4 regions of the Neorhizobium sp. DAR64872/K0K18 genome follow, and region 1 is predicted to be linked to each of the others. Evidence: predicted binding sites of a transcription regulator. Region 1 holds the regulator's gene; each other region holds the start of a gene.
The links. The regulator LexA, encoded in region 1, represses DNA repair genes until DNA is damaged. The targets are predictions, from matches to a motif close to TGTTCNNNNTGTGTTCNG.
Positions count from the first base shown of each region.

Region 2: ACQY1P_RS00410 (DUF2461 family protein) is a predicted target of LexA. The motif match lies at 2,602-2,619, and genes of this name have one in related genera.
Region 3: ACQY1P_RS21295 (helicase-related protein) is a predicted target of LexA. The motif match lies at 2,113-2,130, and genes of this name have one in related genera.
Region 4: ACQY1P_RS18960 (ATP-dependent helicase) is a predicted target of LexA. The motif match lies at 2,680-2,697, and genes of this name have one in related genera.

Region 1 covers NZ_CP191446.1:1,476,036-1,482,003, reverse strand. Annotated here, with positions in the region: gene ACQY1P_RS12610 (aminotransferase class I/II-fold pyridoxal phosphate-dependent enzyme) at 1-170, opposite strand, end outside; gene eno (phosphopyruvate hydratase) at 341-1,615, opposite strand; gene kdsA (3-deoxy-8-phosphooctulonate synthase) at 1,744-2,589, opposite strand; gene ACQY1P_RS12595 (VOC family protein) at 2,594-3,469, opposite strand; gene lexA (transcriptional repressor LexA) at 3,662-4,381, shown strand; gene ACQY1P_RS12585 (ComEC/Rec2 family competence protein) at 4,362-5,968, opposite strand, start outside.
Region 2 covers NZ_CP191445.1:82,901-88,868, forward strand. Annotated here, with positions in the region: one part of gene ACQY1P_RS00395 (IS3 family transposase) at 1-136, opposite strand, end outside; one part of gene ACQY1P_RS00395 (IS3 family transposase) at 136-388, opposite strand; gene ACQY1P_RS00400 (EthD family reductase) at 485-1,168, shown strand; gene ACQY1P_RS00405 (DUF3253 domain-containing protein) at 1,498-1,755, shown strand; gene ACQY1P_RS00410 (DUF2461 family protein) at 1,909-2,559, opposite strand; gene ACQY1P_RS00415 (DUF2256 domain-containing protein) at 2,783-2,947, shown strand; gene ACQY1P_RS00420 (LacI family DNA-binding transcriptional regulator) at 3,942-5,042, shown strand; gene ACQY1P_RS00425 (carbohydrate ABC transporter permease) at 5,078-5,953, shown strand; gene ACQY1P_RS00430 (carbohydrate ABC transporter permease) at 5,943-5,968, shown strand, end outside.
Region 3 covers NZ_CP191446.1:3,233,863-3,239,830, forward strand. Annotated here, with positions in the region: gene ACQY1P_RS21295 (helicase-related protein) at 1-1,912, opposite strand, end outside; gene ACQY1P_RS21300 (DUF3309 family protein) at 2,288-2,443, shown strand; gene ACQY1P_RS21305 (glycine zipper domain-containing protein) at 2,484-2,738, shown strand; gene ACQY1P_RS21310 (beta-ketoacyl-ACP reductase) at 2,802-3,530, opposite strand; gene ACQY1P_RS21315 (acetyl-CoA C-acetyltransferase) at 3,612-4,793, opposite strand; gene phaR (polyhydroxyalkanoate synthesis repressor PhaR) at 5,024-5,626, shown strand; gene rpmF (50S ribosomal protein L32) at 5,718-5,903, opposite strand.
Region 4 covers NZ_CP191446.1:2,734,921-2,740,888, forward strand. Annotated here, with positions in the region: gene ACQY1P_RS18950 (ABC transporter permease) at 1-1,468, opposite strand, end outside; gene ACQY1P_RS18955 (iron ABC transporter substrate-binding protein) at 1,541-2,491, opposite strand; gene ACQY1P_RS18960 (ATP-dependent helicase) at 2,713-4,782, shown strand; gene ACQY1P_RS18965 (pentapeptide repeat-containing protein) at 4,835-5,575, shown strand; gene ACQY1P_RS18970 (DMT family transporter) at 5,747-5,968, shown strand, end outside.

The DNA of each region.
Region 1 (5,968 bases):
ATATCCGCATAGGCCTTCTGGAATTCCTCGGCCGGAAACAGTGCCGGATCCGGAATGCCGCCGGCGAACGAAATGATGTCCGGCTGCTCCAGCAGCTTCAGCAATTCGCGGATCTCGGAGGCTTTCATGCGGCTGGAGCGCGTCGCGAAAATATGGTCCCAATCAAGCACGGGCGTTTCCTTTTATTTCAATATTCTTGGCTTCGGTTTACATAAGTTCCGACAGGTCAACAATACTGACCTATCGGTTTTTGGTACGGTGTGATCACGAATTGTAAAACGCAAAAGCCCGCGCAAGTGGCGCGGGCTCTCGAATATTTTGCCTCAGTCGACCGGAATGATCAGGCCTTGAGGATCGAGCGGCCCGCGTAGGCAGCCTGAGGACCCAGCATTTCCTCGATGCGGATGAGCTGGTTGTACTTGGCCAGACGATCCGAGCGCGACAGCGAACCGGTCTTAATCTGTCCGCAGTTGGTGGCAACTGCGAGATCGGCAATTGTCGAGTCTTCCGTCTCACCCGAACGGTGCGACATGACGGCCGTGTAGCTTGCCTTGTGCGCTGTTTCGACAGCATCGAGCGTTTCGGTGAGCGAGCCGATCTGGTTGACCTTGACGAGGATCGAGTTGGCTGTGCCCTGACGGATCCCATCGCGCAGACGGGCCGAGTTGGTCACGAACAGGTCGTCGCCGACGAGCTGAACCTTGGAACCGATCTTGTCGGTGAGATACTTCCAGCCGGCCCAGTCGTCTTCCGACATGCCGTCTTCGATCGAGATGATCGGGTACTTGCCGGCAAGTTCTGCCAGGTAATCCGCCATTGCTTCGGGCTCCAGCGAACGGCCTTCGCCTTCCAGCTCATACTTGCCGTTCTTGAAGAATTCGGTCGCTGCGCAATCGAGCGCCAGGTGGACGTCATCGCCCGGCCGGTAGCCGGCCTTTTCGACCGACTTCATGATGAAGTCGAGGGCTTCCGGCGCGCTCTTCAGGCCCGGCGCGAAACCGCCTTCGTCGCCGACATTGGTGTTGTGGCCCTGCGCTGCCAGTTCCTTCTTGAGGACGTGAAAGATTTCTGCACCCATGCGCACGGCATCCTTCAGCGTCTCAGCGCCGACGGGCATGATCATGAATTCCTGGAAATCGATCGGGTTGTCGGCGTGAGCGCCGCCATTGATGATGTTCATCATCGGGACCGGCAGAAGATGGGCGGAGGCGCCGCCGATATAGCGATAGAGCGGCAGGCCGGACGATTCGGCGGCGGCCTTGGCAACGGCAAGCGAAACGCCGAGAATGGCGTTTGCACCCAGGCGCGATTTGTTCGGGGTGCCGTCGAGCGCGATCAGGGTCTTGTCGATGTGGATCTGGCTTTCGGCATCGAAGCCGCCGATCGCGTCGAAGATCTCGGTGTTGACGGCTTCGACAGCCTTTTCGACGCCCTTGCCACCATAGCGCTTGCCACCATCGCGAAGTTCGACGGCTTCATGCGCGCCCGTGGAGGCGCCCGACGGAACGGCGGCGCGGCCCATCGAGCCGTCTTCCAGATAAACATCCACCTCGACGGTCGGATTGCCACGGCTGTCCAGAATTTCGCGAGCGATGATGTCGGTAATGGCGGTCAAGGGTCTCTCCTCGGTTGATGTGCGAGCCTGAATTCGCAGGCTCAGCGAACAGGCGTGTCATCGACATTGTGCGATCGTCGATGACACGCGGATTACAATCCAGTCAATTCGGCGGTTTTTCGACGCCGTCAGCCTTTTGCGATGGCGTCGAAGGCCAGCAGCTTTTCCAGAAGCCGCGGCATGTCCTTCAGGTGGACCATATTCGGACCGTCGGACGGTGCGTTGTCAGGGTCTTCGTGGGTCTCGATAAAGACGCCAGCAACGCCGACGGCGACGGCTGCCCGGGCAAGCGTTTCGACAAACTCGCGCTGGCCTCCGGAGGAGCCGCCCTGGCCGCCCGGCTGCTGCACGGAGTGGGTTGCGTCGAAGATGACAGGGCTTCCGAGAGCCGCCATGATCGGCAGCGAACGCATGTCGGAAACGAGAGTGTTGTAGCCGAACGACGCACCGCGCTCGCAGAGCATCACATTGGGATTGCCGCTTTCGAGGAACTTCGCCTGAACATTCTTCATGTCCCAGGGTGCCAGAAACTGCCCCTTCTTGACGTTGATCGCGCAACCCGTCTTTGCAGCCGCGACCAGCAAGTCGGTCTGGCGCGACAGGAAGGCGGGGATCTGCAGGATATCGATCGTGTCGGCCACGAGGCCGCACTGCTCTTCCGTGTGAATGTCGGTCAGAACAGGAAAGCCGTATTCCTTCTTGAGATCGGCAAAGATTGCCATCGCGTTGTCCAACCCGATGCCGCGCTTGCCGGAGATCGACGTGCGGTTCGCCTTGTCGAAGGAGGACTTGTAGACGAGGCCGATGTCGAGCTTCTTGCAGAGTTCGACAAGCGTACCCGCGATCATGAAGGCGTGATCACGGCTTTCCATCTGGCAGGGACCGGCAATCAGCGAGAGCTTTGCCGTGTTGGAAAAAACGACTTTCGAACTCCCCTCGCCCACGGACACTTCAGAATTGGCGGAGACTGTCATTTCACTATTCCTCGAAACCGAAAACCACACCTTGCCCCGGGGCTGCCGACACGATCACGCGGCCATCCCTGCGGATGAATGCGACGTCATTAGCAGCAAGGGTGATCTCTGTCACGGCGAGATCGGTGGTCTTGAAGATGATCCCGCGCGCAGCGAGGCGCGACGATAACAAGGGCTTCATCGAAGACCGGAACTCGTCGCTGAACGTGTCGTTGGATTGAATGCGGATGCTGGCATTGGCAGCTTCGATCCGCAGACCGTCTTTCCCTTGCTCGGGCTGAGTCTCGAACACGGTTTCGAAAAGCGGCAGAAACTCCAGCGGGTCATCTGCAGAAAAGACGATCTCTCGAAGGCCTGTAACGGCGTTTGCGTGCTCATCAAGACCACCGCGATCTGCCGGTAATGCTGCCATTCGCTGGCAGGAAAACAGCAAGATGTCATCGACCTCGGGAACTGCCGCGAACGCCAGACGGAATGAGACTTCGCTCTCCCCACCATCGGGCAACTGCATCGGGCGGGAGAATTGAAGCATCTCGCCCGCAGACATGTGCCCGTCCACAAAACGCATATGATCGGCCGCTGCATCCTGCGTCCCGATGACCACCGCCGATAGACCTTCCCTTTTCCGCTGGCCGCGGAAGCGGATGTCGCGATCGGTGAACACGTTGCCTCGTTTTGCCGCAAGCGAGGCTTGCCGACGGTTCACAATGGCCAGTGGCTCGAGGTACGAGCCATCCGCGAAGAATATGCAGGCATTGGCTGTGCCGAAAGGGTGAACACCTTCAGGTGCCACAGTAAAGCCGAGAGCGGTCAACCTCCCCCGCGCTGACGCCAGATCTGCAACGGGCAGAACCAAATGATCGACTGACTTGTTACCCACTTACACCCCCAAAGTCTTATTCCGCAGAACATTGGCTATCGCGGGAAACTCGGCAAGTGCTGCGCACGAACTGAATACGTGATCGAACGCTGAAATGAGACTATTCTTGAGCAAAAATTTGGGGCTTGCGGAACACAGATAGAACATATAGCGTCCGTTCTGCATTTGTTTCCAATTCTGAGGGTCCCGTCCATGCTGACACGCAAGCAACAGGAGTTACTTCTGTTCATCCACGAGCGGATGAAAGAATCAGGCGTGCCGCCGTCGTTTGACGAAATGAAGGACGCTCTCGACCTTGCATCGAAGTCCGGCATCCACAGGCTGATCACCGCGCTCGAGGAGCGTGGCTTTATTCGCCGTCTGCCGAACAGAGCACGCGCGCTCGAAGTGATCAAGCTGCCTGACGCCTATGTGGCGAACCTTCATCCGCGACGGGGATTTTCTCCCAGTGTCATCGAGGGAAGCCTCGGCAAAACGCAACCGGTCGTCGCTCAGAAGCCGGCGCCGGTCATGGCGGACAATCCGTTCTCGACAAACATCCCGGTCATGGGTCGAATCGCTGCCGGCGTGCCGATCTCCGCGATCCAGAACAACACCCATGACATCGCCGTTCCGATCGAGATGCTGGGTTCCGGCGATCATTACGCGCTCGAAGTGAAGGGCGATTCGATGATCGATGCCGGCATCCTCGATGGCGATACCGTCATCATCAAGAATACCAGCACCGCAAGTCCAGGCGATATCATCGTTGCCCTGGTCGATGAGGAAGAAGCGACCCTGAAGCGGTTTCGCCGCAAGGGTGCCTCGATCGCACTGGAAGCGGCAAACCCGGCTTACGAGACCCGCATCTTCCCCCCCGACCGGGTGAAGGTCCAGGGTAAGCTTGTCGGCCTTATTCGCCGCTATCATTAAGAACGGTGTCATCCCGGAGATGCGCAGCAACAGCCTCCGGGATGCCAAAGTCGAATTGTCGCGTTTGCCAGTCATAGAACCGGTGGACGGTCCACGGACGGCTTGAGGTCTGTGCGCTGTCTCGCATCGCCGCCGTAATCTTGATGTCTGGCGCTGTCGCGTTCGGAATAATGGTGATTTCCAGTGCGCCAGTCCGGCGCAACGTCCGCCCGCTGAGAAGCAAGGCGCCGGAGCGGCAAGTATCGAAGCGTGCGCCGGGCGAGACGATGATCCGACCGAAATCGCAGGCAAGACCGGTGTATCGGTTGTCTTCGACAGTGACGATCCGGATGTCCTGAGCAGTCTGCGCCGCGCACAGGATTTTCGGCAGACAGGCAAATCGTCCGGGCGTGAATGCTTGAAGAAAGCCCCTGACATATTCGATTTCCCGGCGCGTCAAATCCGGTCGCGAATGTGGTCTAGGGCGTTTGTCATCGCTTTTCGCAAGGCTGGCACCTCGCGCTGGTTCCGAAGAGGCAAGAACCGGCAAGGCGAGCGGTTGTTCTCCGGTCTCAAGCACCAGCGCTCGCCGCCATTGATCGAAGATAAATCCCGCCGGTCGGGTTCGATTGAGGGTGATCTTGTCATCCTTGATCACGCCGACCGATGCGCCGTCTTCGGATATGACGATATCAGGCCTCGGCGCCGAGCCTGAGCGGACCGCAAAGAGCAAAGCCACCGCCATGAACAGCGCGCCTGTCAGCCTCAGCGGCGTGCGCAGCAGCGTCAGAAGCAGAAAGCCTGCCGTCGCCAGCGGCAGGAAAAGCGGGTTCTGCCGGCCGATGGCAATATCGCCGCCCCATGCGGCGACGATCTCGGCAATGCGAATGACGATCCGCAGCCCCTCGCCCATGATGAACAGAAAGGGAGCATCCAGCCCGAACGGCATCAGCAACATGCCAACAAGCCCTGCCGGCATCACCACGAAGGAAATGATCGGCATGGCCGCGAGATTGGCCGCGAGGCCGTAGGTGGTCAGATGGTGGAAATGCTCGATCGAATAGATCGACGTCGACGTACTGCCGATCAGCGACGTCACCACGATCCCGGCAATGAAATGGAACGTCGCCGCGACACCCGTTATCCACCGGTTGCTACCTTTTGTCTCCTCCTTACCTTTCGCGAAATATCGCGTCCAGAGGGCGAACCCTGCCACCAGTGCCGCGGTTGCCGCAAACGACATCTGGAAACTCGGACCCAAAATCTCCGACGGCGAGATGGCGAGGATGATGATTGCCGAAAGGGCGACGTTGCGAAGGCTGATGGAGGGTCGATCGACGAGCACGGCGACCAGCATCACCGCCATCATGATATAGGCCCGCTCGGCGGAAACCCCGAACCCGGAAATCAGGTAATAGTCGGTCGCCATGGCAAGCGCACCGAACGCGGCAAACTTCTTGATCGGATAGGCCTGCGCAAAGCCTGGAAACAGCGACAGGACGGAGCGGACGCCGACGAAGAAGATACCGGCTGCCAGCGCCATGTTCAGGCCTGAGATCGCGACGATATGGGCCAGCCCGGACAGACGAAGCGCCTCGGTCGTCTCAC
Region 2 (5,968 bases), on a different replicon from region 1:
GGTCGAGAGGATCGATAGCGGACCGTCGTTCGGTCTGCTGATATGATCTGGCAGGCCCGCCGTTCCGAAAGCCCCATTGTGACCTTCAGATGCGCGACAGCTTCACGCTTGGCGGCAGGCCCTACCATTTTTTTCCGAGAAGCTCACGAAGTGCGGCAACATCCATCATCTGCTCAGCCAGCAACTTCTTCAGCTTGGCATTCTCGTCCTCCAGCGCCTTCAAACGTTTGGCCTCCGACACCTCCATGCCGCCGTATTTGGCCTTCCAATTATAAAAGGTCGCCTCAGAAATCCCGTGCTTGCGGCAAAGATCAGCGGCCTTAACGCCTGCCTCCTGCTCCTTCAGCACCCCAATAATCTGCTCTTCCGTAAATCTCTGCTTCTTCATAAGTCCGTCCTCGATGAGCCGGACTCTAATCCATTCTGGAGGAAATTCTCAGTGGCAGGTCAAAGTCAATCGACACAACACAGTCAGGAACCTTCCGTGATCCGCTTCTTCGCCCTCCTCCCCCGCCGCCCCAATATCGACCGCCAGCGCTTCCACGACCATTGGCGTCACCCGCACGGCACCATGGGCCGCCAGATCCCGGGCATGCTCACCTACGTCCAAGGGCACCAGTTCGACACCGACCGCCTCGGCCCGGGTCAGGACAAGTACGACGGCGTTGCCATGCCGTCGTTCGATTCCCCGAAAGACGCCGCCGCACTGGTCGACGAGCCCTTGTTCGTCGACAACATCCGCCCCGACGAGCCGTTGTTCCAAGACCTGCCGAATGTCATCTTCTTCATCACCGAGGAGGATGTAATCGTCTCGCGGCCTCCAATGGGTGCCGTATCCGACGTTGATCGACAATGGGACGTGCTGGAGCGGCCGACGAGCATCCATCTCCTGCAATTCGTGCACCTTGATGGCAATCCTGACTGGGTGGGCGCTGATGACGCCGAGCTCGGCCTGCGGATCGGCGCGCTGCGTCACGCGGTGAACCGGCCGAGCGCCGAGGTGCACGGCGACGGCGCACCGTTCCTAGGCGCCCGCCAGTTGTGGTGGCCTACATTGACGGCGTTCCAGGACGGCGTGGACACCGATCGGGCCGCCTTCGACGAGCTCCTCACCCGAGCCGGTCAAGCCGTCACCATGTTGGCGGTCTCAGAGCGGTTTGTGCGGTGAGGCGGAGTTTTTTGGAGCGGCCGACAGGGCGCTAACCCTGCCGACCCTTTACGTCTTATCTGATCGGACTAACCCGCAGAGACACTGTCAAGCCGCTGCGGGTTAATCGGACTGAAGGGGAGCGCTGAAGGTCGCCATAGGGGGGTGAGAGGTTTTCGTATCGCTTTGCCTTAAGGAGGTCGATCTCTCCCCAGCTCAACACGGAGCCGTCCAGTCCACCACCACCGCTGTGAGGTGTATTCCGCAGAGATGGTCTTGTCTGATGCTTTGCTGAGACAATGTAACTGTCAAATGACCCGCGAGACAGTTCAATTAAATGGGGACGAGCCATGAGAGCGAATGCGGAATCGACCATTTTGAGTTTTGTTGCCAGTCGACCTGATGGGACGACGTGCCCGAGCGAAGTTGCGCGCAGCCTTGCAAATGATCACAACGCCCCGCTTGAGTGGCGTGACTACATGCCAGCCGTCCATGAAGCGGTTGATGCCTTGATTGCGCGAAAGGAGATCACCCTTTCCTGGAAATCTGTCGTAATGGGGGAGAGAACCGGTCCCTACCGTATAAGCGCTCGCAAGCAAAATCTCTAATGCCGAGACGTCTGCAGCCACTTTTTAGCGCCCTAGACGAGCTCAATGACAGGAAACCGTTCAAGCACATCGCGACCGTGCTGATAGTCGCGAGCCCAATTTAGCATCTCTATAAGCTTCGGGTCAGTAAGTGTGCGCGCAAGAGCGGTCCGGTTATCGGGACTCGGGGAGCTTAGTCGTTGCCCGATTGATGTAATCGACCAGGCCGCGGGCAGCGGCGAATGATTTTACTATTTCCTCGACGAGATTGGAGGACACGAGCATCTCGTCAGAAACGTTGCGACAGGCTCCGAAGTTTTTGAGATTGAAAAAGTCGAGCGCGTCGTGATTTCTGACGTACCCGCTGGCGCTCAAATCATGACCGCCCGTCAGACCATTTGGGAAATATGTCCGAAATAATGGACCCTCGACGATCCCTCTCCATTTGCCGGTGTGGCTTGCGATTGTTTGCCGCAAAATGCGGGCAAGCCGTGGCGGGGGTAGCAGCGCTCCGCCTCCACTGTATGAGCTGTGCGGAGAGATTTGCACGAAATATGTCGCGGCTGCGTTCTTCGAAGGCGAAACTCGCAACGTGATGCAGCATGTGCCTTTCGAGATAGACGCGGCACTCAAACATTTGCGGGGATCTCGGTTGGCCTCATCTACGCGCTTGTCGATCGACCCTGTGCTATTAGCCAACGCTAAGGTGAATTCAATTAAGTCGCGGCGCGCGCAATCAAGTCTAGCTCGGTTGTCGTCAAGCCACTCGGCGAAGTGATTACTGGAGGCTTCCTCTAGAAATTCAAAAGTCGATCGGTTGATCATCCACTGTCTCAAACATGGCAAACTGGCCTGTCATAGGGCAGGCGGAACGTAAAGTGAACGGAAATAGATCGAGCGAACATGAAAAGAGTTGGAAGTCGGGTGCTTCCAATCGCTGATTGCTTCCCCCAGATAGGGTAGGGCTCGTGGAAGTGCCACTTCGGTAACTGAGCGGCGAGTGGTTCGTTCGCATTTTCGTAAACACGTTGAGTAGGAGAGGATCCATATGGCGAGAAAGGTCAAGAAAGCGGATCTGCCAATAAAAACGTGTGCGACATGCGGAAAACCTTTTGCATGGAGGCTGAAGTGGGCCAAGAACTGGAGCGACGTGAAGTACTGTTCTGAACGCTGCCGCCGCTCTAAGCTCAAGCCACCACATCCAAAGTTATAGAATCCTGCCCGCCTGCAGATGCTTCGAAGGCTGCCGTACAAGCCGCTTCCGGCTATGGTGGAGCAAACTTCGGACATTCTGAGCTATTTTCGGTGACGAAAGATGGAGGCGAAGTGTCCCGGCACCATCACGGCTGCCGAAGAGATGATCCTAATGCCTTTGATCCTCTTGCTTTGCGGGTCGTATTGACCCCTGGCGCAACAGTGGCCCGATCAGGTCGTGACGACTTCGCGCCCAGTCACAGCCGACACAATCCGGAAAAGACTGCCGAGTTTACTGCATCGTACCACCAGTAAGACCGGGTAAGTCGCGCAGAGCCCCAAGGTCTGACACAAGTCTTTACGACAGCTACGCAAAGTTTTACCGATCGATTCACCGCGGTGCCTACCGTGCCGGCAAGGGGCAGCGATGGCTGAAAAAGCGTTATTGGGTTTCGGCTTACTGCTGATCGTTGCCGGGCTGATCTGGGCGGCCCAAGGAGCGGCTTCTTTCCCTATCCCGCCAAGAGTTTCATGATCGACCCACGACCCTAAATCGTCGGTGGGGCCCTCACAGCAGCTTGCGGCATGGCGTTGCTTTTGTGGTCACGACGGTATTGAGGATGCAGAATAGTCGAGGCTTATTCTGCCAACGCCACAGTATCGCCGATCGTCTCTTACGTTCCCGTGGTACACTGACATTCGAACCTTTACCGCGGCATGGCTCCGGCATCTTCCTTAAAAACCTGCGGCGAAGAGGCAGTTACACTCGCACCGCGAGACACGCGCCACTGATTCGCGTCGCCACGAACGGCGATGAACTTTCTCATCAGAGCCGCGGAAACTGGAGGCTCGGACCTTGCCGGTTGAAGCTGACGATGCCCTGCGTTTCGGCGACTGGGATCCGCGGAAAGCTGCGGTGACAGTTCTGCCGCCGTCTTAAATTAATTTTTGCTTGCGAACACCAGATCATGCTGTTAAACGTTTAACGGTAAAACGTTTAACACATGAGTCCTATGGCCAAAAAGAGATCCACGATAAAAGAAGTTGCGGCTCTCGCAGGCGTTTCGATTGCGACGGTTTCGAATGTCTTCAGCGGCAGCAAGCCGGTGAATGATGATCTGCGCCGTAGGGTCGAAAGGGCCGCGAAGGACCTCAACTACCAGATCGACCGTGCTGCTTCACAGCTGAGATCAGGGCAGGCGAGGGTCGTCGGCGTACTGGTGCCGGATCTCGACGACGTTTTTTTTACTTCCCTGGTGTCGCGGCTCGAAGTTATGGCACGCAAGGACGGGTATGATGTCATCGTGACCAGCTCACGCGACGATGTCGAAGTGGAGAAGTCAAGGCTGCGGGCGCTGCTCGGATGGCGCCCATCCGGCCTGGTGGCTATCCCGTGCTCGGACACTATACCGGATCTGTTGCGCGACGAAGCCGGCTCGATCCCTTTGGTATTCGCCGACCGTGTCATTCTTTCGGAGGCCTTCGCCGATACGGTGACAATCGACAATATCGAGGCGGGTGAGATGGTCGCCGACCACCTTCGGCAGTTCGGTCACCGCGATGTCGTCATCGCTGCCTCCGATCTTTCCGTCGCGCCGATCAGGGACCGGATCCAGGGTGTCCGCAACGTCTTCCTGCAGCATGGTCGCGAGCCTACCGTCGTTGAATTGGGATCCAATGCCGAGCGCGGTGCAGAAATTTTCGCCAATTGGCTCGAGGCAAATTCGGTGCCGAGCGCGATCTTTGGGCTGACAAATGTCACCACCCTTAGCGTGCTTGCGGCACTTGCTCGTCACCACATTGATGTGCCCGAACAAAGCGCCTTGGTTGGATTTGACGATTACGTGTGGATGAGCGCCCGCAAGGTGCCTTTGACGGCCGTGCGCCAGCCAATTGACGCCATGGCGCAAGCCATTTGGCAGAGGCTACGCATTCGCATGGCAGGTGAGCTCGAGGAACCTCACCACACCGTTCTGAACGTGTCGCTGCAAGCGCGGAACTCAGTCCGTCAGATCGGCAGCGACCCATTGCACTCGGACGACCAGGCGATCGAGGAGAAGGCTGGTTACGAGATCCACCATAAGGACATTGTTGGGGCCACCCCCAAAGTCTGAGATACCCATTTGCAATAAGGTCGGGAGGACCAAACTTGCGCGCTAAACGTCTGCCACAATTGTTGCCCTTGCTGGCGCCCGTTCACATTCTGATCCTGAGCGTGATCGTCGTGCCGTCAATCTACGTGATCTGGCTCAGCCTTGGACAATCGAGTTTTGGCCAATCCTCGTCTTTCGTTGGTTGGCGCAATTATCTCGCAGTCATCTCCGATCCTGCCTTTCACAGGGCCCTCTGGAACACGGTCGTGCTGGTCGTGGTTGCGGTGCATGTCGAACTTGCCATCGGCCTGGGCATGGCGTTGCTGTTTGCAAGCGGCATTCCGTTTAGGCGGTTTCTACTGGTTGCCGTTCTGGCGCCCTATGCGGTGAGCGAAGTCATTGCCGTCGTCATGTGGCGCTTCCTGTTTGATCCGGATGCGGGGCCAATCACGCTGATGTTGCAGGCGTTGGGCCTGCCGATCCTCGATTGGTCGTTTGAGCCCACGCACGCAATGATTCTGATCGCCTTGCTGACCATCTGGCTGCACCTGCCGTTCACGTTCATTATCCTCTACGCGGCACGGCTTGCTGTTCCGAGCGATCTTTACGAAGCCGCTCGCATCGATGGCGCTACCCCACTGCAGAGGTTTCGCCGGGTGACGTTGCCGCTGATGGGGCCGGCAATTGTTGTCGCGCTGCTGTTTCGCTACATCTTCGCCTTCCGCATTTTCTCGGAAGTATGGCTGCTGACGCAAGGCGGGCCAGCGCGTTCGACGGAGGTTGTTGCCGTCTATCTCTACCAAGAAGCATTCAGCTTCAATGCCTTCGGCACGGCGGCGGCCACGGCCTGGATCATGGTGTTGTCTTCGCTGTTGCTGGCGGCCGGCTACATCTTCATTCTTCGCAAGCAGGTGAACGCCAATGCGCACTAAAAGCCTCACCGTGCG
Region 3 (5,968 bases), 1.8 Mb from region 1:
GGCCCTTGGCGAGACCCTGCAGGTCTTCAGCGCGCGACAGATCGTCCAGCGGCTTCAGCACGGTCGCAATGTGATGGTTCACGAAACGCTCGATGCGCGCAACGACGTGTTCGCGGGCATTGCCGGTCAACTGCTCGTCGGCAAGCAGGATCAGGCGCGGGCGCATGATATGGTCGCTTGACGCAAGCCGGCCGACAGGTTCGCCGAGCCAGCGCACGGAACCGTCCGAGCCGACAGCAAGGTCGTTGTTGCCGGATGCATAAAGCCGCGCGGCGCGTGCCTCGAACTCCAGCGCAAGCGCCTTTTGCGCGGCACCCTGGACGGCCTTCGCATCTGGACCCTCCGTGCCGGCTATAGGCGTGAATCGGAATCCAGCCAATTGCCCCACATGATGGCCTTCGACGAAGACATCCCCATTCACACTGATTTCAGCTTCCAGCATCGCATTCTCTCTTAGGCGCTTCATGAGCACAGATGTCCTGCGATCAACAAAGCGTTTCGTCAACCGTTCATGTAACGCGTCCGACAACCTATCCTCGATTTCCCGTGTCTTTTCTTGCCAGTGTGTCGGATCGGCAAGCCAGCCAGGGCGGTTCGAAACATAGGTCCAGGTACGAATCTGCGCGATTCGGGCCGACAGGGTGTCGATTTCTCCGTCGGTCCGGTCGGCGCGGCGAACCTGTTCTGCCATGAATTGCTCGTTCACCGTGCCGAAGCGCACAAGATCCGAGAAAAGAGTCGAAATGAGGTCTGCGTGTTGCGCAGGGGCAATCCGCCGATAGTCCGGCAGAGCGCAGGCCTCCCACAATTTTTCCACCCGCTCCGGCGTTGTCGCCGTATCGCGGATTTCTGCGTAGCGCGACAGATAGTCGAGCGCCTGGATATCGATTGCCGGCAGCGCGCGGGCAAGCCCCGCCACGGTCGGCGGCCGGTCGAGACTGGCACGCAGAGCGGCAAGCGAGGAATAGTCGACGCTTTTCGTGCGCCACTGCAGCACTTTCACCGGCTCGAAATGATGACCCTCGATCCGCTCGACCAGTTCGTCGTCGAACGGCTGGACCTGCCCGGTGACACCAAAGGTTCCGTCACGCAGGTGGCGGCCCGCACGCCCGGCAATCTGCGCCATTTCGGACGGATTGAGATTGCGGAACTGATAGCCGTCGAACTTGCGATCCTGAGCGAAGGCAACGTGATCCACATCGAGATTGAGGCCCATGCCGATCGCATCGGTTGCGACGAGATATTCCACATCGCCTTCCTGATAGAGAGCGACCTGTGCATTGCGGGTGCGCGGGCTCAAGGCGCCAAGCACGACAGCCGCACCACCGCGCTGGCGGCGGATCAGTTCGGCGATCGCATAGACCTCTTCCGCAGAGAAGGCGACGATCGCGGAACGCTGCGGCAGGCGGGTGATCTTTTTCTGACCGGCATAAAACAACTGCGAGAGGCGCGGCCGTTCGACCACGGTGATCCCGGGAAGCAGCCGTTCGAGGATCGGCCGCATGGTGCCGGCACCGAGCAGCAACGTCTCCTCGCGTCCGCGAAGATGCAGGATGCGGTCGGTGAAGATGTGCCCGCGCTCGAGATCGCCGGCCAGCTGTACCTCGTCGATAGCGACGAAGGCGGCCTTTGTCTCGCGCGGCATCGCCTCGACGGTGCAGACGGAAAAGCGCGCCATATGCGGCGTGATCTTTTCCTCGCCCGTGATCAGCGCGACATTGTGATAACCGACCTTCTCCACGACACGCGTATAGACCTCGCGTGCAAGCAGGCGAAGGGGCAGACCGATGACGCCGGAACCGTGCGCAACCATGCGCTCGATGGCATAATGGGTCTTGCCGGTATTGGTGGGGCCTAGCACGGCCGTGACGCCGCGGCCGCTGAGAATCATGGGCTGAGAATGCAAAGCCAGTTCCTGCTTATCCGCCGATGCGATCCTCCACGGAAACGCAATCGCAGTATCAGATGGCCATGCTCGACGATAAACGCAAGCCGATATGTTGTCCTCGACAAGGCGAGACCACGATTTCCAGGATCAACATGTGTACGATACGCACGCCAGTTTCGTTCGAACAAACGTGAACGAATCGGCGACGATTGCGGATTCCGGAGCGTTCTCGATCTGTTTCGAACATTACCCGGCTTTCCGACGCATGGCCAAAGTGTAACCCGTTAACCACACTTCACGGGCGAGCTAGTGGTGAGTGGAACAAAAGTTCCCATGCTACGTTTTCTCGGCAATCCCAACCGGACATGTCGAGCCGGGAGGTCAGCGGAGTACAAGCCTATGCTCGGAACCATCCTACTTATCGTACTGATTTTGCTTTTGATCGGCGCGCTGCCGAATTGGGGGCACAGCCGGAACTGGGGTTATGGTCCGTCCGGCGGTCTCGGCCTCGTTGTGCTGATTATCATCATCCTCCTGCTGATGGGCAGGATCTAAAAGCGGCGAAGCCGCACGTTACCAAGGGAAGGAAAGTGACATGAAAAAAGTTTTGCTCGTCGGCGCTCTCGTCGGAATGCTGGCATCCTGCACATCCACTGAAAAGGGCACTGCAATCGGTGCTGCTTCAGGCGCCGTTATCGGTGGCGCTGTGACCAACAGCTGGGGTGGCGCTGCAGTCGGCGCTGTCGGCGGCGGTCTGGTTGGCGCTGCTATCGGCGAATCGCAGAAGCGCAACGGTTACTGCGTCTATCGCGACCGTTATGGCCGTACATACGAAGCGCGTTGCCGCTAAGTCCTGCGTTTAGTCGCAGTATAGAAACCGGCGTCCCATGGGCGCCGGTTTTTTTGTATCCGCTTACCCGGCGAAATACTGACCGCCATTTGCGCTGAGCGTCGAGCCGGTAATGAATCCGGCTTCTTCAGAGGCTAGAAACAGCACGCAGCGGGCGATTTCTTCCGGCTCTCCCAACCGTCCGACAGGTATCTGCGGGATGATCTTTTCGTCCATCACCTTTTGCGGGATGGCACGCACCATGTCGGTTCCGATATAGCCGGGGCAGATCGCATTGACGGTGATGTTCTTCGAGGCCCCCTCTTGAGCCAGCGCCTTGGTGAAGCCGAGATCGCCCGCCTTGGCGGCGGAATAGTTCACCTGCCCCATCTGGCCCCTCTGGCCATTGATCGAGGAGATGTTGATGATGCGGCCGAATCCGCGCTCGCGCATGCCGGGCCACACCGGATGGGTCATGTTGAACAGGCCGGAAAGGTTGGTATCAATGACCTCCTTCCACTGCTGCGGCGTGATCTTGTGAAACATGCCGTCGCGGGTGATGCCGGCATTGTTGACGAGGACGTCGATCGGCCCGAGCTGCGTTTCGACTTCAGCGATGCCCTTCACGCAGGCATCGTAATCCGACACGTCCCACTGGAACACCGGAATGCCCGTCGCCGCGTGAAACTCAGCGGCCTTTTCGGTATTGCCCGCAAAATTTGCGGCGACCGAATAGCCTGCCGCTTTCATGGCAGTGCTGATCGCAGCCCCGATGCCGCGCGTGCCTCCTGAAATCAACGCGATACGCGCCATGTAAACTTCCTTTCATACCGTCGCCGCCGTCAGCGTAACGGAGCTGCTCACGCCGATAACGTGGGCAGCTGCCACCCAGTGCTAGAGCGCTTCCAGACACATGGCGACGCCCATACCACCCCCGATGCAGAGCGTCGCAAGCCCCTTTTTCGCGCCACGGCGCTTCATTTCGAACAGCAGCGTATTGAGAATTCGCGCACCCGACGCACCGATCGGGTGACCAATGGCGATCGCTCCGCCGTTGACGTTGACGAGCGACGGATCGAGGCCCAGATCCCGCGTGACCGCGCAGGACTGTGCGGCAAACGCCTCATTCGCTTCGATCAGGTCGACATCGCCGATTTTCCAACCGGCTTTTTCCAGCGCGCGACGCGAAGCCGGGATGGGCCCGGTTCCCATGATCTGCGGATCGACGCCAGCAGTGGCCCAGGAGACGATGCGCGCCAGCGGCGCAATGCCACGACGACCGGCTTCTTCCTCCGTCATCAGCAACGCTGCGGCGGCGCCATCGTTAAGGCCGGATGCGTTGGCGGCAGTCACTGTGCCTTCCTTGTCGAAGGCCGGCCGAAGCTTCGCCATCCCCTCCAAAGTCGCACCGGCACGGATGTATTCGTCGTTCTCGACGCGCAACTCGCCCTTGCGGGTCTGGATCAGGAAGGGAACGATCTCGTCCCTGAAGCGGCCAGCAACCTGCGCTGCCTCCGCTTTGTTTTGCGAGGACACCGCGAACTGATCCTGTTCCTCGCGCGACAACTGCCACTGTCGGGCGATGTTTTCAGCGGTGATGCCCATGTGATAGCCGTAGAACGCGTCGGTCAAGCCATCCTTGATCATCGTATCGATCATCTTGAAATCACCCATCTTCACGCCGCCGCGTAAGTGCGCGCAATGCGGTGCCATCGACATGGATTCCTGTCCACCGGCGACGATGATCTTGGCATCGCCGAGCGCGATCTGCTGCATGCCCAGTGCGACCGCACGAAGACCGGAACCGCAGAGCTGGTTGACGCCCCAGGCCGTCGCCTCCTGCGGCACCCCGGCCTTCATCGCCGCCTGACGTGCGGGGTTCTGTCCCTCGCCGGCAGGCAGGACCTGCCCCATGATGACCTCGTCCACTTCCCCCGCCTCCACGCCACCGCGCGCCAGCACCTCCTTGATTACCGCGCCGCCAAGTTCGTGTGCGGGGACGTTCGCAAATGCGCCGTTGAAGGAGCCGACGGCCGTTCGTGCTGCGGCTGCGATAACGATGGATGGATTGGACATGATGTCTCCTCTTTCCGTTTCTTGGCACCGAGACTGGCAAAGCCTGAGCGCCCTGTCAAACGCCCGGTTTTCGCCCGAAACACCCGGTTTTTCATCGATTTGCTGCGCAGCATGGTGATCCATCGCGGCGCACAAATCGATTGTCAGTTGCGCCAATTTAAGCTTACATTCGAGGCGGGAGAAGATGCCAAGCACTAATAATCGCGCGAATGGCGAAGTGGAGGGAAATCATGGCAAAGACCGAAGGTGACGTGACGATCAAGAAATACGCTAACCGGCGTCTCTACAACACCGGAACAAGCACATACGTGACGCTCGAAGACTTGGCGAAAATGGTCAAGAAGGGCGAGGTATTTACGGTTCAGGATGCCAAGACGGGCGAGGACATCACGCACTCGGTTCTGACCCAGATCATTTTCGAGCAGGAGTCCAAGACGGGAAACACGCTTCTGCCGGTGTCCTTCCTGCGACAGCTGATTTCCTACTACGGCGACCAGATGCAGATGGTGGTGCCGACCTTCCTCGAACATTCGATGAAGACGTTTTCGGACCAGCAGGTGCAGATGCGCGAGCAGATGACGAGTGCGTTCGGTGACACGCCGATCGCCAAGAACCTGCACCTTCCGATGCAGATGATGGAAGAACAGGTGCGGCGCAATACGGACATGTTCCGTCAGGCCATGCAGATGTTCACGCCCTTTGCCGGTGCCGCGACGCCGCCTCAGCACCAGTCCGCCCCACCATCGGGCAAGAAGGCGGAAGCCAAGGACATCGACGAACTGAAGGAGCAGCTCCGCGCGCTTCAGGGTCGTCTCGACAGCATGAGCACCTGAACGGCACCTCCTGCGGGAAGAAGCGCGCCTTACCGAGCGCCTAACAAAAAAGGCCGGCAAAGCCGGCCTTTCAAGCAATCATCAGAAAAGCTTACGCGCTTTCCTTCGGCGTCAGAACCTGACGGCCGCGGTACATACCGGTCTTGAGATCGATATGGTGCGGACGGCGCAGTTCGCCGGAGTTCTTGTCCTCGACGAATGTCGGGGTCTTGAGAGCGTCAGCAGAGCGGCGCATACCGCGCTTCGACGGGCTCGTTTTTCTTTTAGGTACAGCCATTTTCGTTACTCCACTTCGTGCAAAACAGGGATTTCCGGCCGGAACTGAGGCCGAACATTCCATGT
Region 4 (5,968 bases), 1.3 Mb from region 1:
TCAGCGCCCAGAATGCCATGGCAAGCGTGCGCGTGCCGTTGGGCGCCAGCATCTGGGTCGCGGTCAGCTCGTTCATGATGCCGAGCGAGGAAAGCGCCATGGCAGATGCAGCGCCGGGCGCCGCCAGCCGCACTGTGGTGGACCAGAGCGCCCGCGCGGGCGAACGTCCGAGACTTTCGGCCGCCTGTTCCAGCTCTGCCGGCACCTGCGCGATACTGGCGCGCAGGCTGACCAGCGCCCGCGGCAGGAACATGATGACGTAAGCGATGACGATCGTCGCCACCGTCTGGTAAAGCGGCAGCATCACCCGGATGGAGATCGTTACCAGAGCGAGCGCGACAACCACGCCCGGCATCGAGCTTGCGAGATAATAGCAGCCTTCGAGAAACCGACTGGAACGCGTCGGGCGACGCACCGAAAGCCAGGCGATCGGCACGGCGGCAGCAGCCGTCGCCACACCGCCGATCACGCAGATCGTCAGCGTCTGGGAAAGCGCCAACCCGATCTCGCTGAATTGCCAGATATCAGCACCACCGGCGATCAGCCAGCGCCCGAGCGTCAGCACCGGCACGCCAAGCGAAACCGCAGTAGTCACGACCGGCAGCAGCAGGCAGGGATATCGCCAGCGGCCAAGCGAGGCGCGCACCGGATGGCGGGCAACGCCCGAGCCCAGCCGGGCATAGCGACGGCGGCCCCGCACAGCGGCATCGACGCCGATCAGCACGAAGCAGCATGCCACCAGCACCAGCGCCAGCATATGCGCTGCAACGCCGTTGTAGGTGGACTGGAACTGGTCAAGAATTGCCGTCGTGAACGTGTCGAACCGGATCATCGCATAGAGCCCGTATTCCGACAGGAGATGCAGGCTGATCAGCAGCGCCCCGCCACACAGCGACAGTCTGAGTTGCGGCAACACGACGCGCCGCAAGACCGCAGCAGGCGAAAGACCGAGAGAGGCCGCCTGATCCTCCAGTGCCGGATCGATCAGCCGAAGGGCCGCCGACACGGGCAGGTAGACGAAGGGAAAGTAGGTTACGACAGAAATCGCGACGCCCGCTCCAAGCCCGTTCAGCCGCGGCCACATACCGATCCAGGCATAGGACTGCACGAAAGCGGGAATGGCGAGCGGCACGATGGCAAGCAAGGCCCACAGCTTTGCGCCCGGCAGGTCGGTGCGCTCCGTCAGCCATGCAAGCGCCGTTGCGAGAACCAGCGCGATCGGCACCGTGAGGACGATCAGCGCAACGGTATTGAACAGGAGGTCGCCGACACGGGAACGGAAGATCAGCTGCGATGCCGTTTCCCAGCCGGTCGCAAGCGTTGCCCAGAACACGAACCCGAGCGGCGTCAGCGTCAGGGTGGCAATCGCAACGGCGATTGCCAGCGTCCATGACGATCCTGCAAGGGGTTTCCCCGCAGGCTTCCGGCGCGGCCGGCTGGCAACCATGCTCTCGGTGGTAAACGTCATCGCGTGCTCAAGAAAGAAGAGACATCGCAGGTACGCCCTGCGATGTCCGTGCGCAACAGGATTCGATGGTGTTTAGAGAATGCCGGCGGCTGTCATCATGTCGGTGACCTTGGCATTGTTGAGGCTCGAGGGCTCGACCTTTGGCGCCTGAAGGTCGGCAATCGGAACGAGCGCCTTGTTGGAAGCCTCGTCCTTGCCGACGGCGTATTCGAACGAGGTGCCGTCACGCAGAATCTTCTGGCCGCCCTTGCCGGCAAGCCATTTCAGAAATGCCTGCGCCTGCTCCTTGTGCTTGGAAGAGGCCAGAATGCCGCCGCCGGAGATCGACACGAAGGCGCCCGGATCCTGGTTCTTGAAGTAATGCAGCGCAACGTTCTTGCTGTTTTCGCCGGTCTTCGCCTGATCGCCGAAATAGTAGTAGTGATAGATCAGCGCGCCTTCGAACTGGCCCGCATTGACGGCCTTCATGGCGGTGGAATTGCCACGCACGGCGGTGAAGTTCTCTTTCATGCCCTTCAGCCAGGAAGCGGTTTCCGGCTCACCCTTCAGCTGCAGAAACGCGCCGACGATCGCCTGGAAATCGGCGCCCGACGGAGATGCGGCCCAACGGCCCTTCCATTCGGGCTTGGCGAGATCGAGCATCGATTTCGGCAGCTTGTCCTCGGTGAGCTTGGTCTTGTCATAGGCAAACACTGTGGAGCGCGCGGCAATTCCGGTCCAGTGACCGTTGGCCGGGCGGAACTGCTCGGGAACGAGATCGAGCGTTGCCTTGTCGACAGGCTCAAACAGACCCTTGCCATCGACAAGCGCCATGGCCGGCGAATTCTCCGTCAGAAACAGGTCGGCCGGCGAGTTGGCGCCTTCCTGCACAATCTGGTTTGCCATTTCGAGGTCGGATCCGTTGCGCACCGTAATGACGATGCCGGTCTCTTCCTTGAAGGCCTCGACCCATTCCTTGGTCAGGCCCTCGTGCTGGGCATTGTAGATCGTCAGGCTGTCGGCGACCTGCGCGTTGGCCGGCATGGACAGAGCGAGTAGCGAAACGGCGAGCGAAGCTCCGGCCGAAAGAGCAGACAGAATTTTCAAGTTTGCCTCCAATTTATAAGCGTCATCGCATCGATAGCCAAAGCCGACCTGCGTAGTCAAGTTTAAGAATCGAACGGGGATGGAGACCGATTGCGGCAAATGCCGGCGAATCAGGTAGAGCTGAAACGAACACATCAAGAACAAGCCGCGGAAACTGAATGTCGGTTGCTTATCTGGAAAAATTGAACGAGGCCCAGCGCCGCGCGGTCGAGCATGGTTCGGACGTGCCGGATGGCGGCGCTGCCGGACCGCTTCTGGTCATTGCAGGCGCAGGCTCCGGCAAGACCAACACGCTTGCCCATCGCGTCGCCCACCTGATTGTGTCGGGCGCCGATCCGCGCCGCCTGCTGCTGATGACGTTTTCCCGCCGTGCGGCCTCCGAAATGGGCCGCCGCGTCCAGCGCATCTGCCGCGAAGTGATGGGGGCGAAGTCCGGCGTCATGACCGATGCGCTCGCCTGGGCCGGCACGTTTCACGGCATCGGCGCAAGGCTGTTGCGGATCTATGCCGAACAGATCGGCCTCGACCAGGAATTCACCATCCACGACCGTGAGGATTCCGCCGACCTGATGAACCTCGTTCGCCACGAGCTCGGCTTCTCCAAGATGGAAAGCCGGTTTCCGACCAAGGGCACCTGCCTTGCGATCTATTCGCGCGCCGTCAATTCCGAGACGCCGCTGGACGAGGTCCTGAAGACCTCCTTCCCGTGGTGCCTTGCCTGGGAACCGCAGCTGCGCGATCTGTTTGCCTCCTATGTGGACGCCAAGCAGGCGCAGAACGTGCTCGATTACGACGATCTCCTGCTCTACTGGGCGCAGATGATGAGCGAGCCGCTGATCGCACAGGATGTCGGCGAACGGTTCGATCACGTCATGGTCGACGAATACCAGGACACCAACCGGCTGCAAGCCTCGATCCTGATGGCGATGAAGCCCGGCGGCCGCGGGCTGACGGTGGTGGGCGACGACGCCCAGTCGATCTACTCGTTCCGCGCCGCCACGATCCGCAACATCCTCGATTTCCCCGCGACCTTCGATCCGCCCGCCAACATCGTCACGCTCGACCGCAACTACCGCTCGACCACCACCATTCTGGCAGCGGCCAACGGCGTCATCGAACTTGCTCGCGAGCGGTTTACGAAAAACCTCTGGAGTGACCGCCAGTCGGAGGAGCGGCCGCGTCTGGTCACCGTCAAGGACGAGACCGAACAGGCGAGCTATATCGTGGAAAAGATCCTCGAGAACCGCGAAACCGGCATGCTGCTGAAACAGCAGGCCGTGCTGTTTCGTGCCTCGCACCATTCCGGCCCGCTGGAAGTGGAACTGACCCGCCGCAACATTCCCTTCGTCAAGTTCGGCGGCCTGAAATTCCTCGATAGCGCCCATGTCAAGGACATGCTGGCGGCTTTGCGCTTTGCCCAGAACCCGCGCGACCGGGTTGCGGGTTTTCGGCTTCTGCAGCTCATTCCAGGCATCGGCCCGCAAACGGCGGCGAAGATCCTCGATGCGATCGCGGCCGATCCGGAACCGCTGGCCGCACTGCAGGAAATTCCCTCGCCTCCAAGGTCCGGCGAAGACTGGCCGGCCTTTGTCGAGATGCTTGGCGCCGTCAGGAAAAGCGAAGGCTGGCCTTCCGAAATCGGTCTCGCCCGCCAATGGTACGAGCCGCATCTTAGCCGCATCCACGAAGATGCCGACACCCGCAAGGCCGACCTTCTGCAACTGGAGCAGATCGCCTCGGGCTACGCGTCGCGCGAACGCTTCCTCACCGAACTGACGCTCGATCCGCCGGATGCGACGAGCGATCAGGCCGGCGTTCCGCTGCTGGACGAGGATTACCTGATCCTTTCGACCATCCATTCCGCCAAGGGCCAGGAATGGCGCTCGGTTTTCCTGCTCAACTGTGTCGACGGCTGCATTCCCTCCGATCTCGGCACCGGCACGACAGCCGAAATCGAGGAGGAACGGCGGCTGCTCTACGTGGCGATGACGCGCGCGAAGGATCACCTTCACCTGATCACGCCGCAGCGTTTCTTTACCCACGGCCAGCATTCCCAAGGCGACCGACACGTCTACGCCTCGCGCTCCCGCTTCATCCCGGCAACGCTGCTGCAGTTCTTCGAAAGCACCGCCTGGCCGGTGGTGGCGCAGATGACCGAAGCCGAACGCCAGGCCCGCCACCAGATCCGCATCGACGTAACCGCAAGAATGCGCGGGATGTGGCGGTGACCGTCACAAGTTGCGCGAACGTATAGGCAAGCTGCCTGACAATGGAGATTGCGTGTTGGAAATATCGTCGCTTGAAACCGCATTCTCGATGAAGGAGCCGGTCATCGGCCTCCGATTTGCATCCGAAGACCTGTCCGATTTCATCACGTCCGAATCGAAATTTTCGGATTGCCGGTTCAACGACTGCGTCTTCGACGGCGCGAAGATCAGAGAATGCGAATTCATCGGCTGCAGCTTTTCCAACTGCTCCTTCAAGGAAGCCGAGTTTTTCAACTGCATCTTCGTCGATCGCGAAACGCAGGCAGGATCTGCGTGGAATTACTGCGACCTCAACGAGGCGAAGTTTAAGGCCTGCAACCTTTCCAACAACCGCATCGTCAAATGCGAAGCCTTCCTGCTCGAGATCACCGATTCGTCGGCCGTCGGTCTGCAGTTCGACGCCGAGGTTCATCGCAAGATCAGCAAGCGCATGATGTTTGGCGGCGTCGTCTTACAGCGTTGCAAGCTGCAGTACGCGGTGTTTGCGGCCTCAAGCTACGAAGAGAGCCGGTTCGAGAGCTGCGATCTCAGAGACTGCTCGTTTGTCGAAAGCAATCTCAGCCGCGTCAGCCTGATGGGATCGAGCCTCAACAATATCGATTTCACCGGCGCGACGCTTGATTTCGCCAACCTCTCGCAGGCGACCTTCGACGAGATGGATCTTGCAGCCATGGCGTCGTTCAAGGGCATGACTGTCAGCCGCGACCAGCACGAAAACCTGCTCCGCTCGATGGGAATTCTGACGTCGGGATAAGCAGCAGACACAACCGGTGGGCGGAAAGGCTTTCCTTTCAAACCGAAAAAGCATTAGAGCGACCGTTCTGCGTCGAAGGAGACTGAAGTGGACAGCAATCAATCGGCAAGGGCCTCGCGGGCGACGTCGTCAGCCCAGCCGGCCCCGTCGACGAAGAAGGCTGCAGCGTGGATGCTGACGTCGATCAGCCTGCTGCTGCTGATGGCGATTTCCGGCCGGATCATCACCCGCGAGATCGACGTCTTCCAGGTGATGGAAATGCGCTCGATCATCGCCTTCTTCATGCTTTTGCCGCTGGTGTTTCGCGAGGGCGGCTTCAAAGCCATGCGGACCACCATCCTGCCGGCCCATATCGGCCGCAACGTCGCCCACTATATCGGCCAGTTCGCCTGG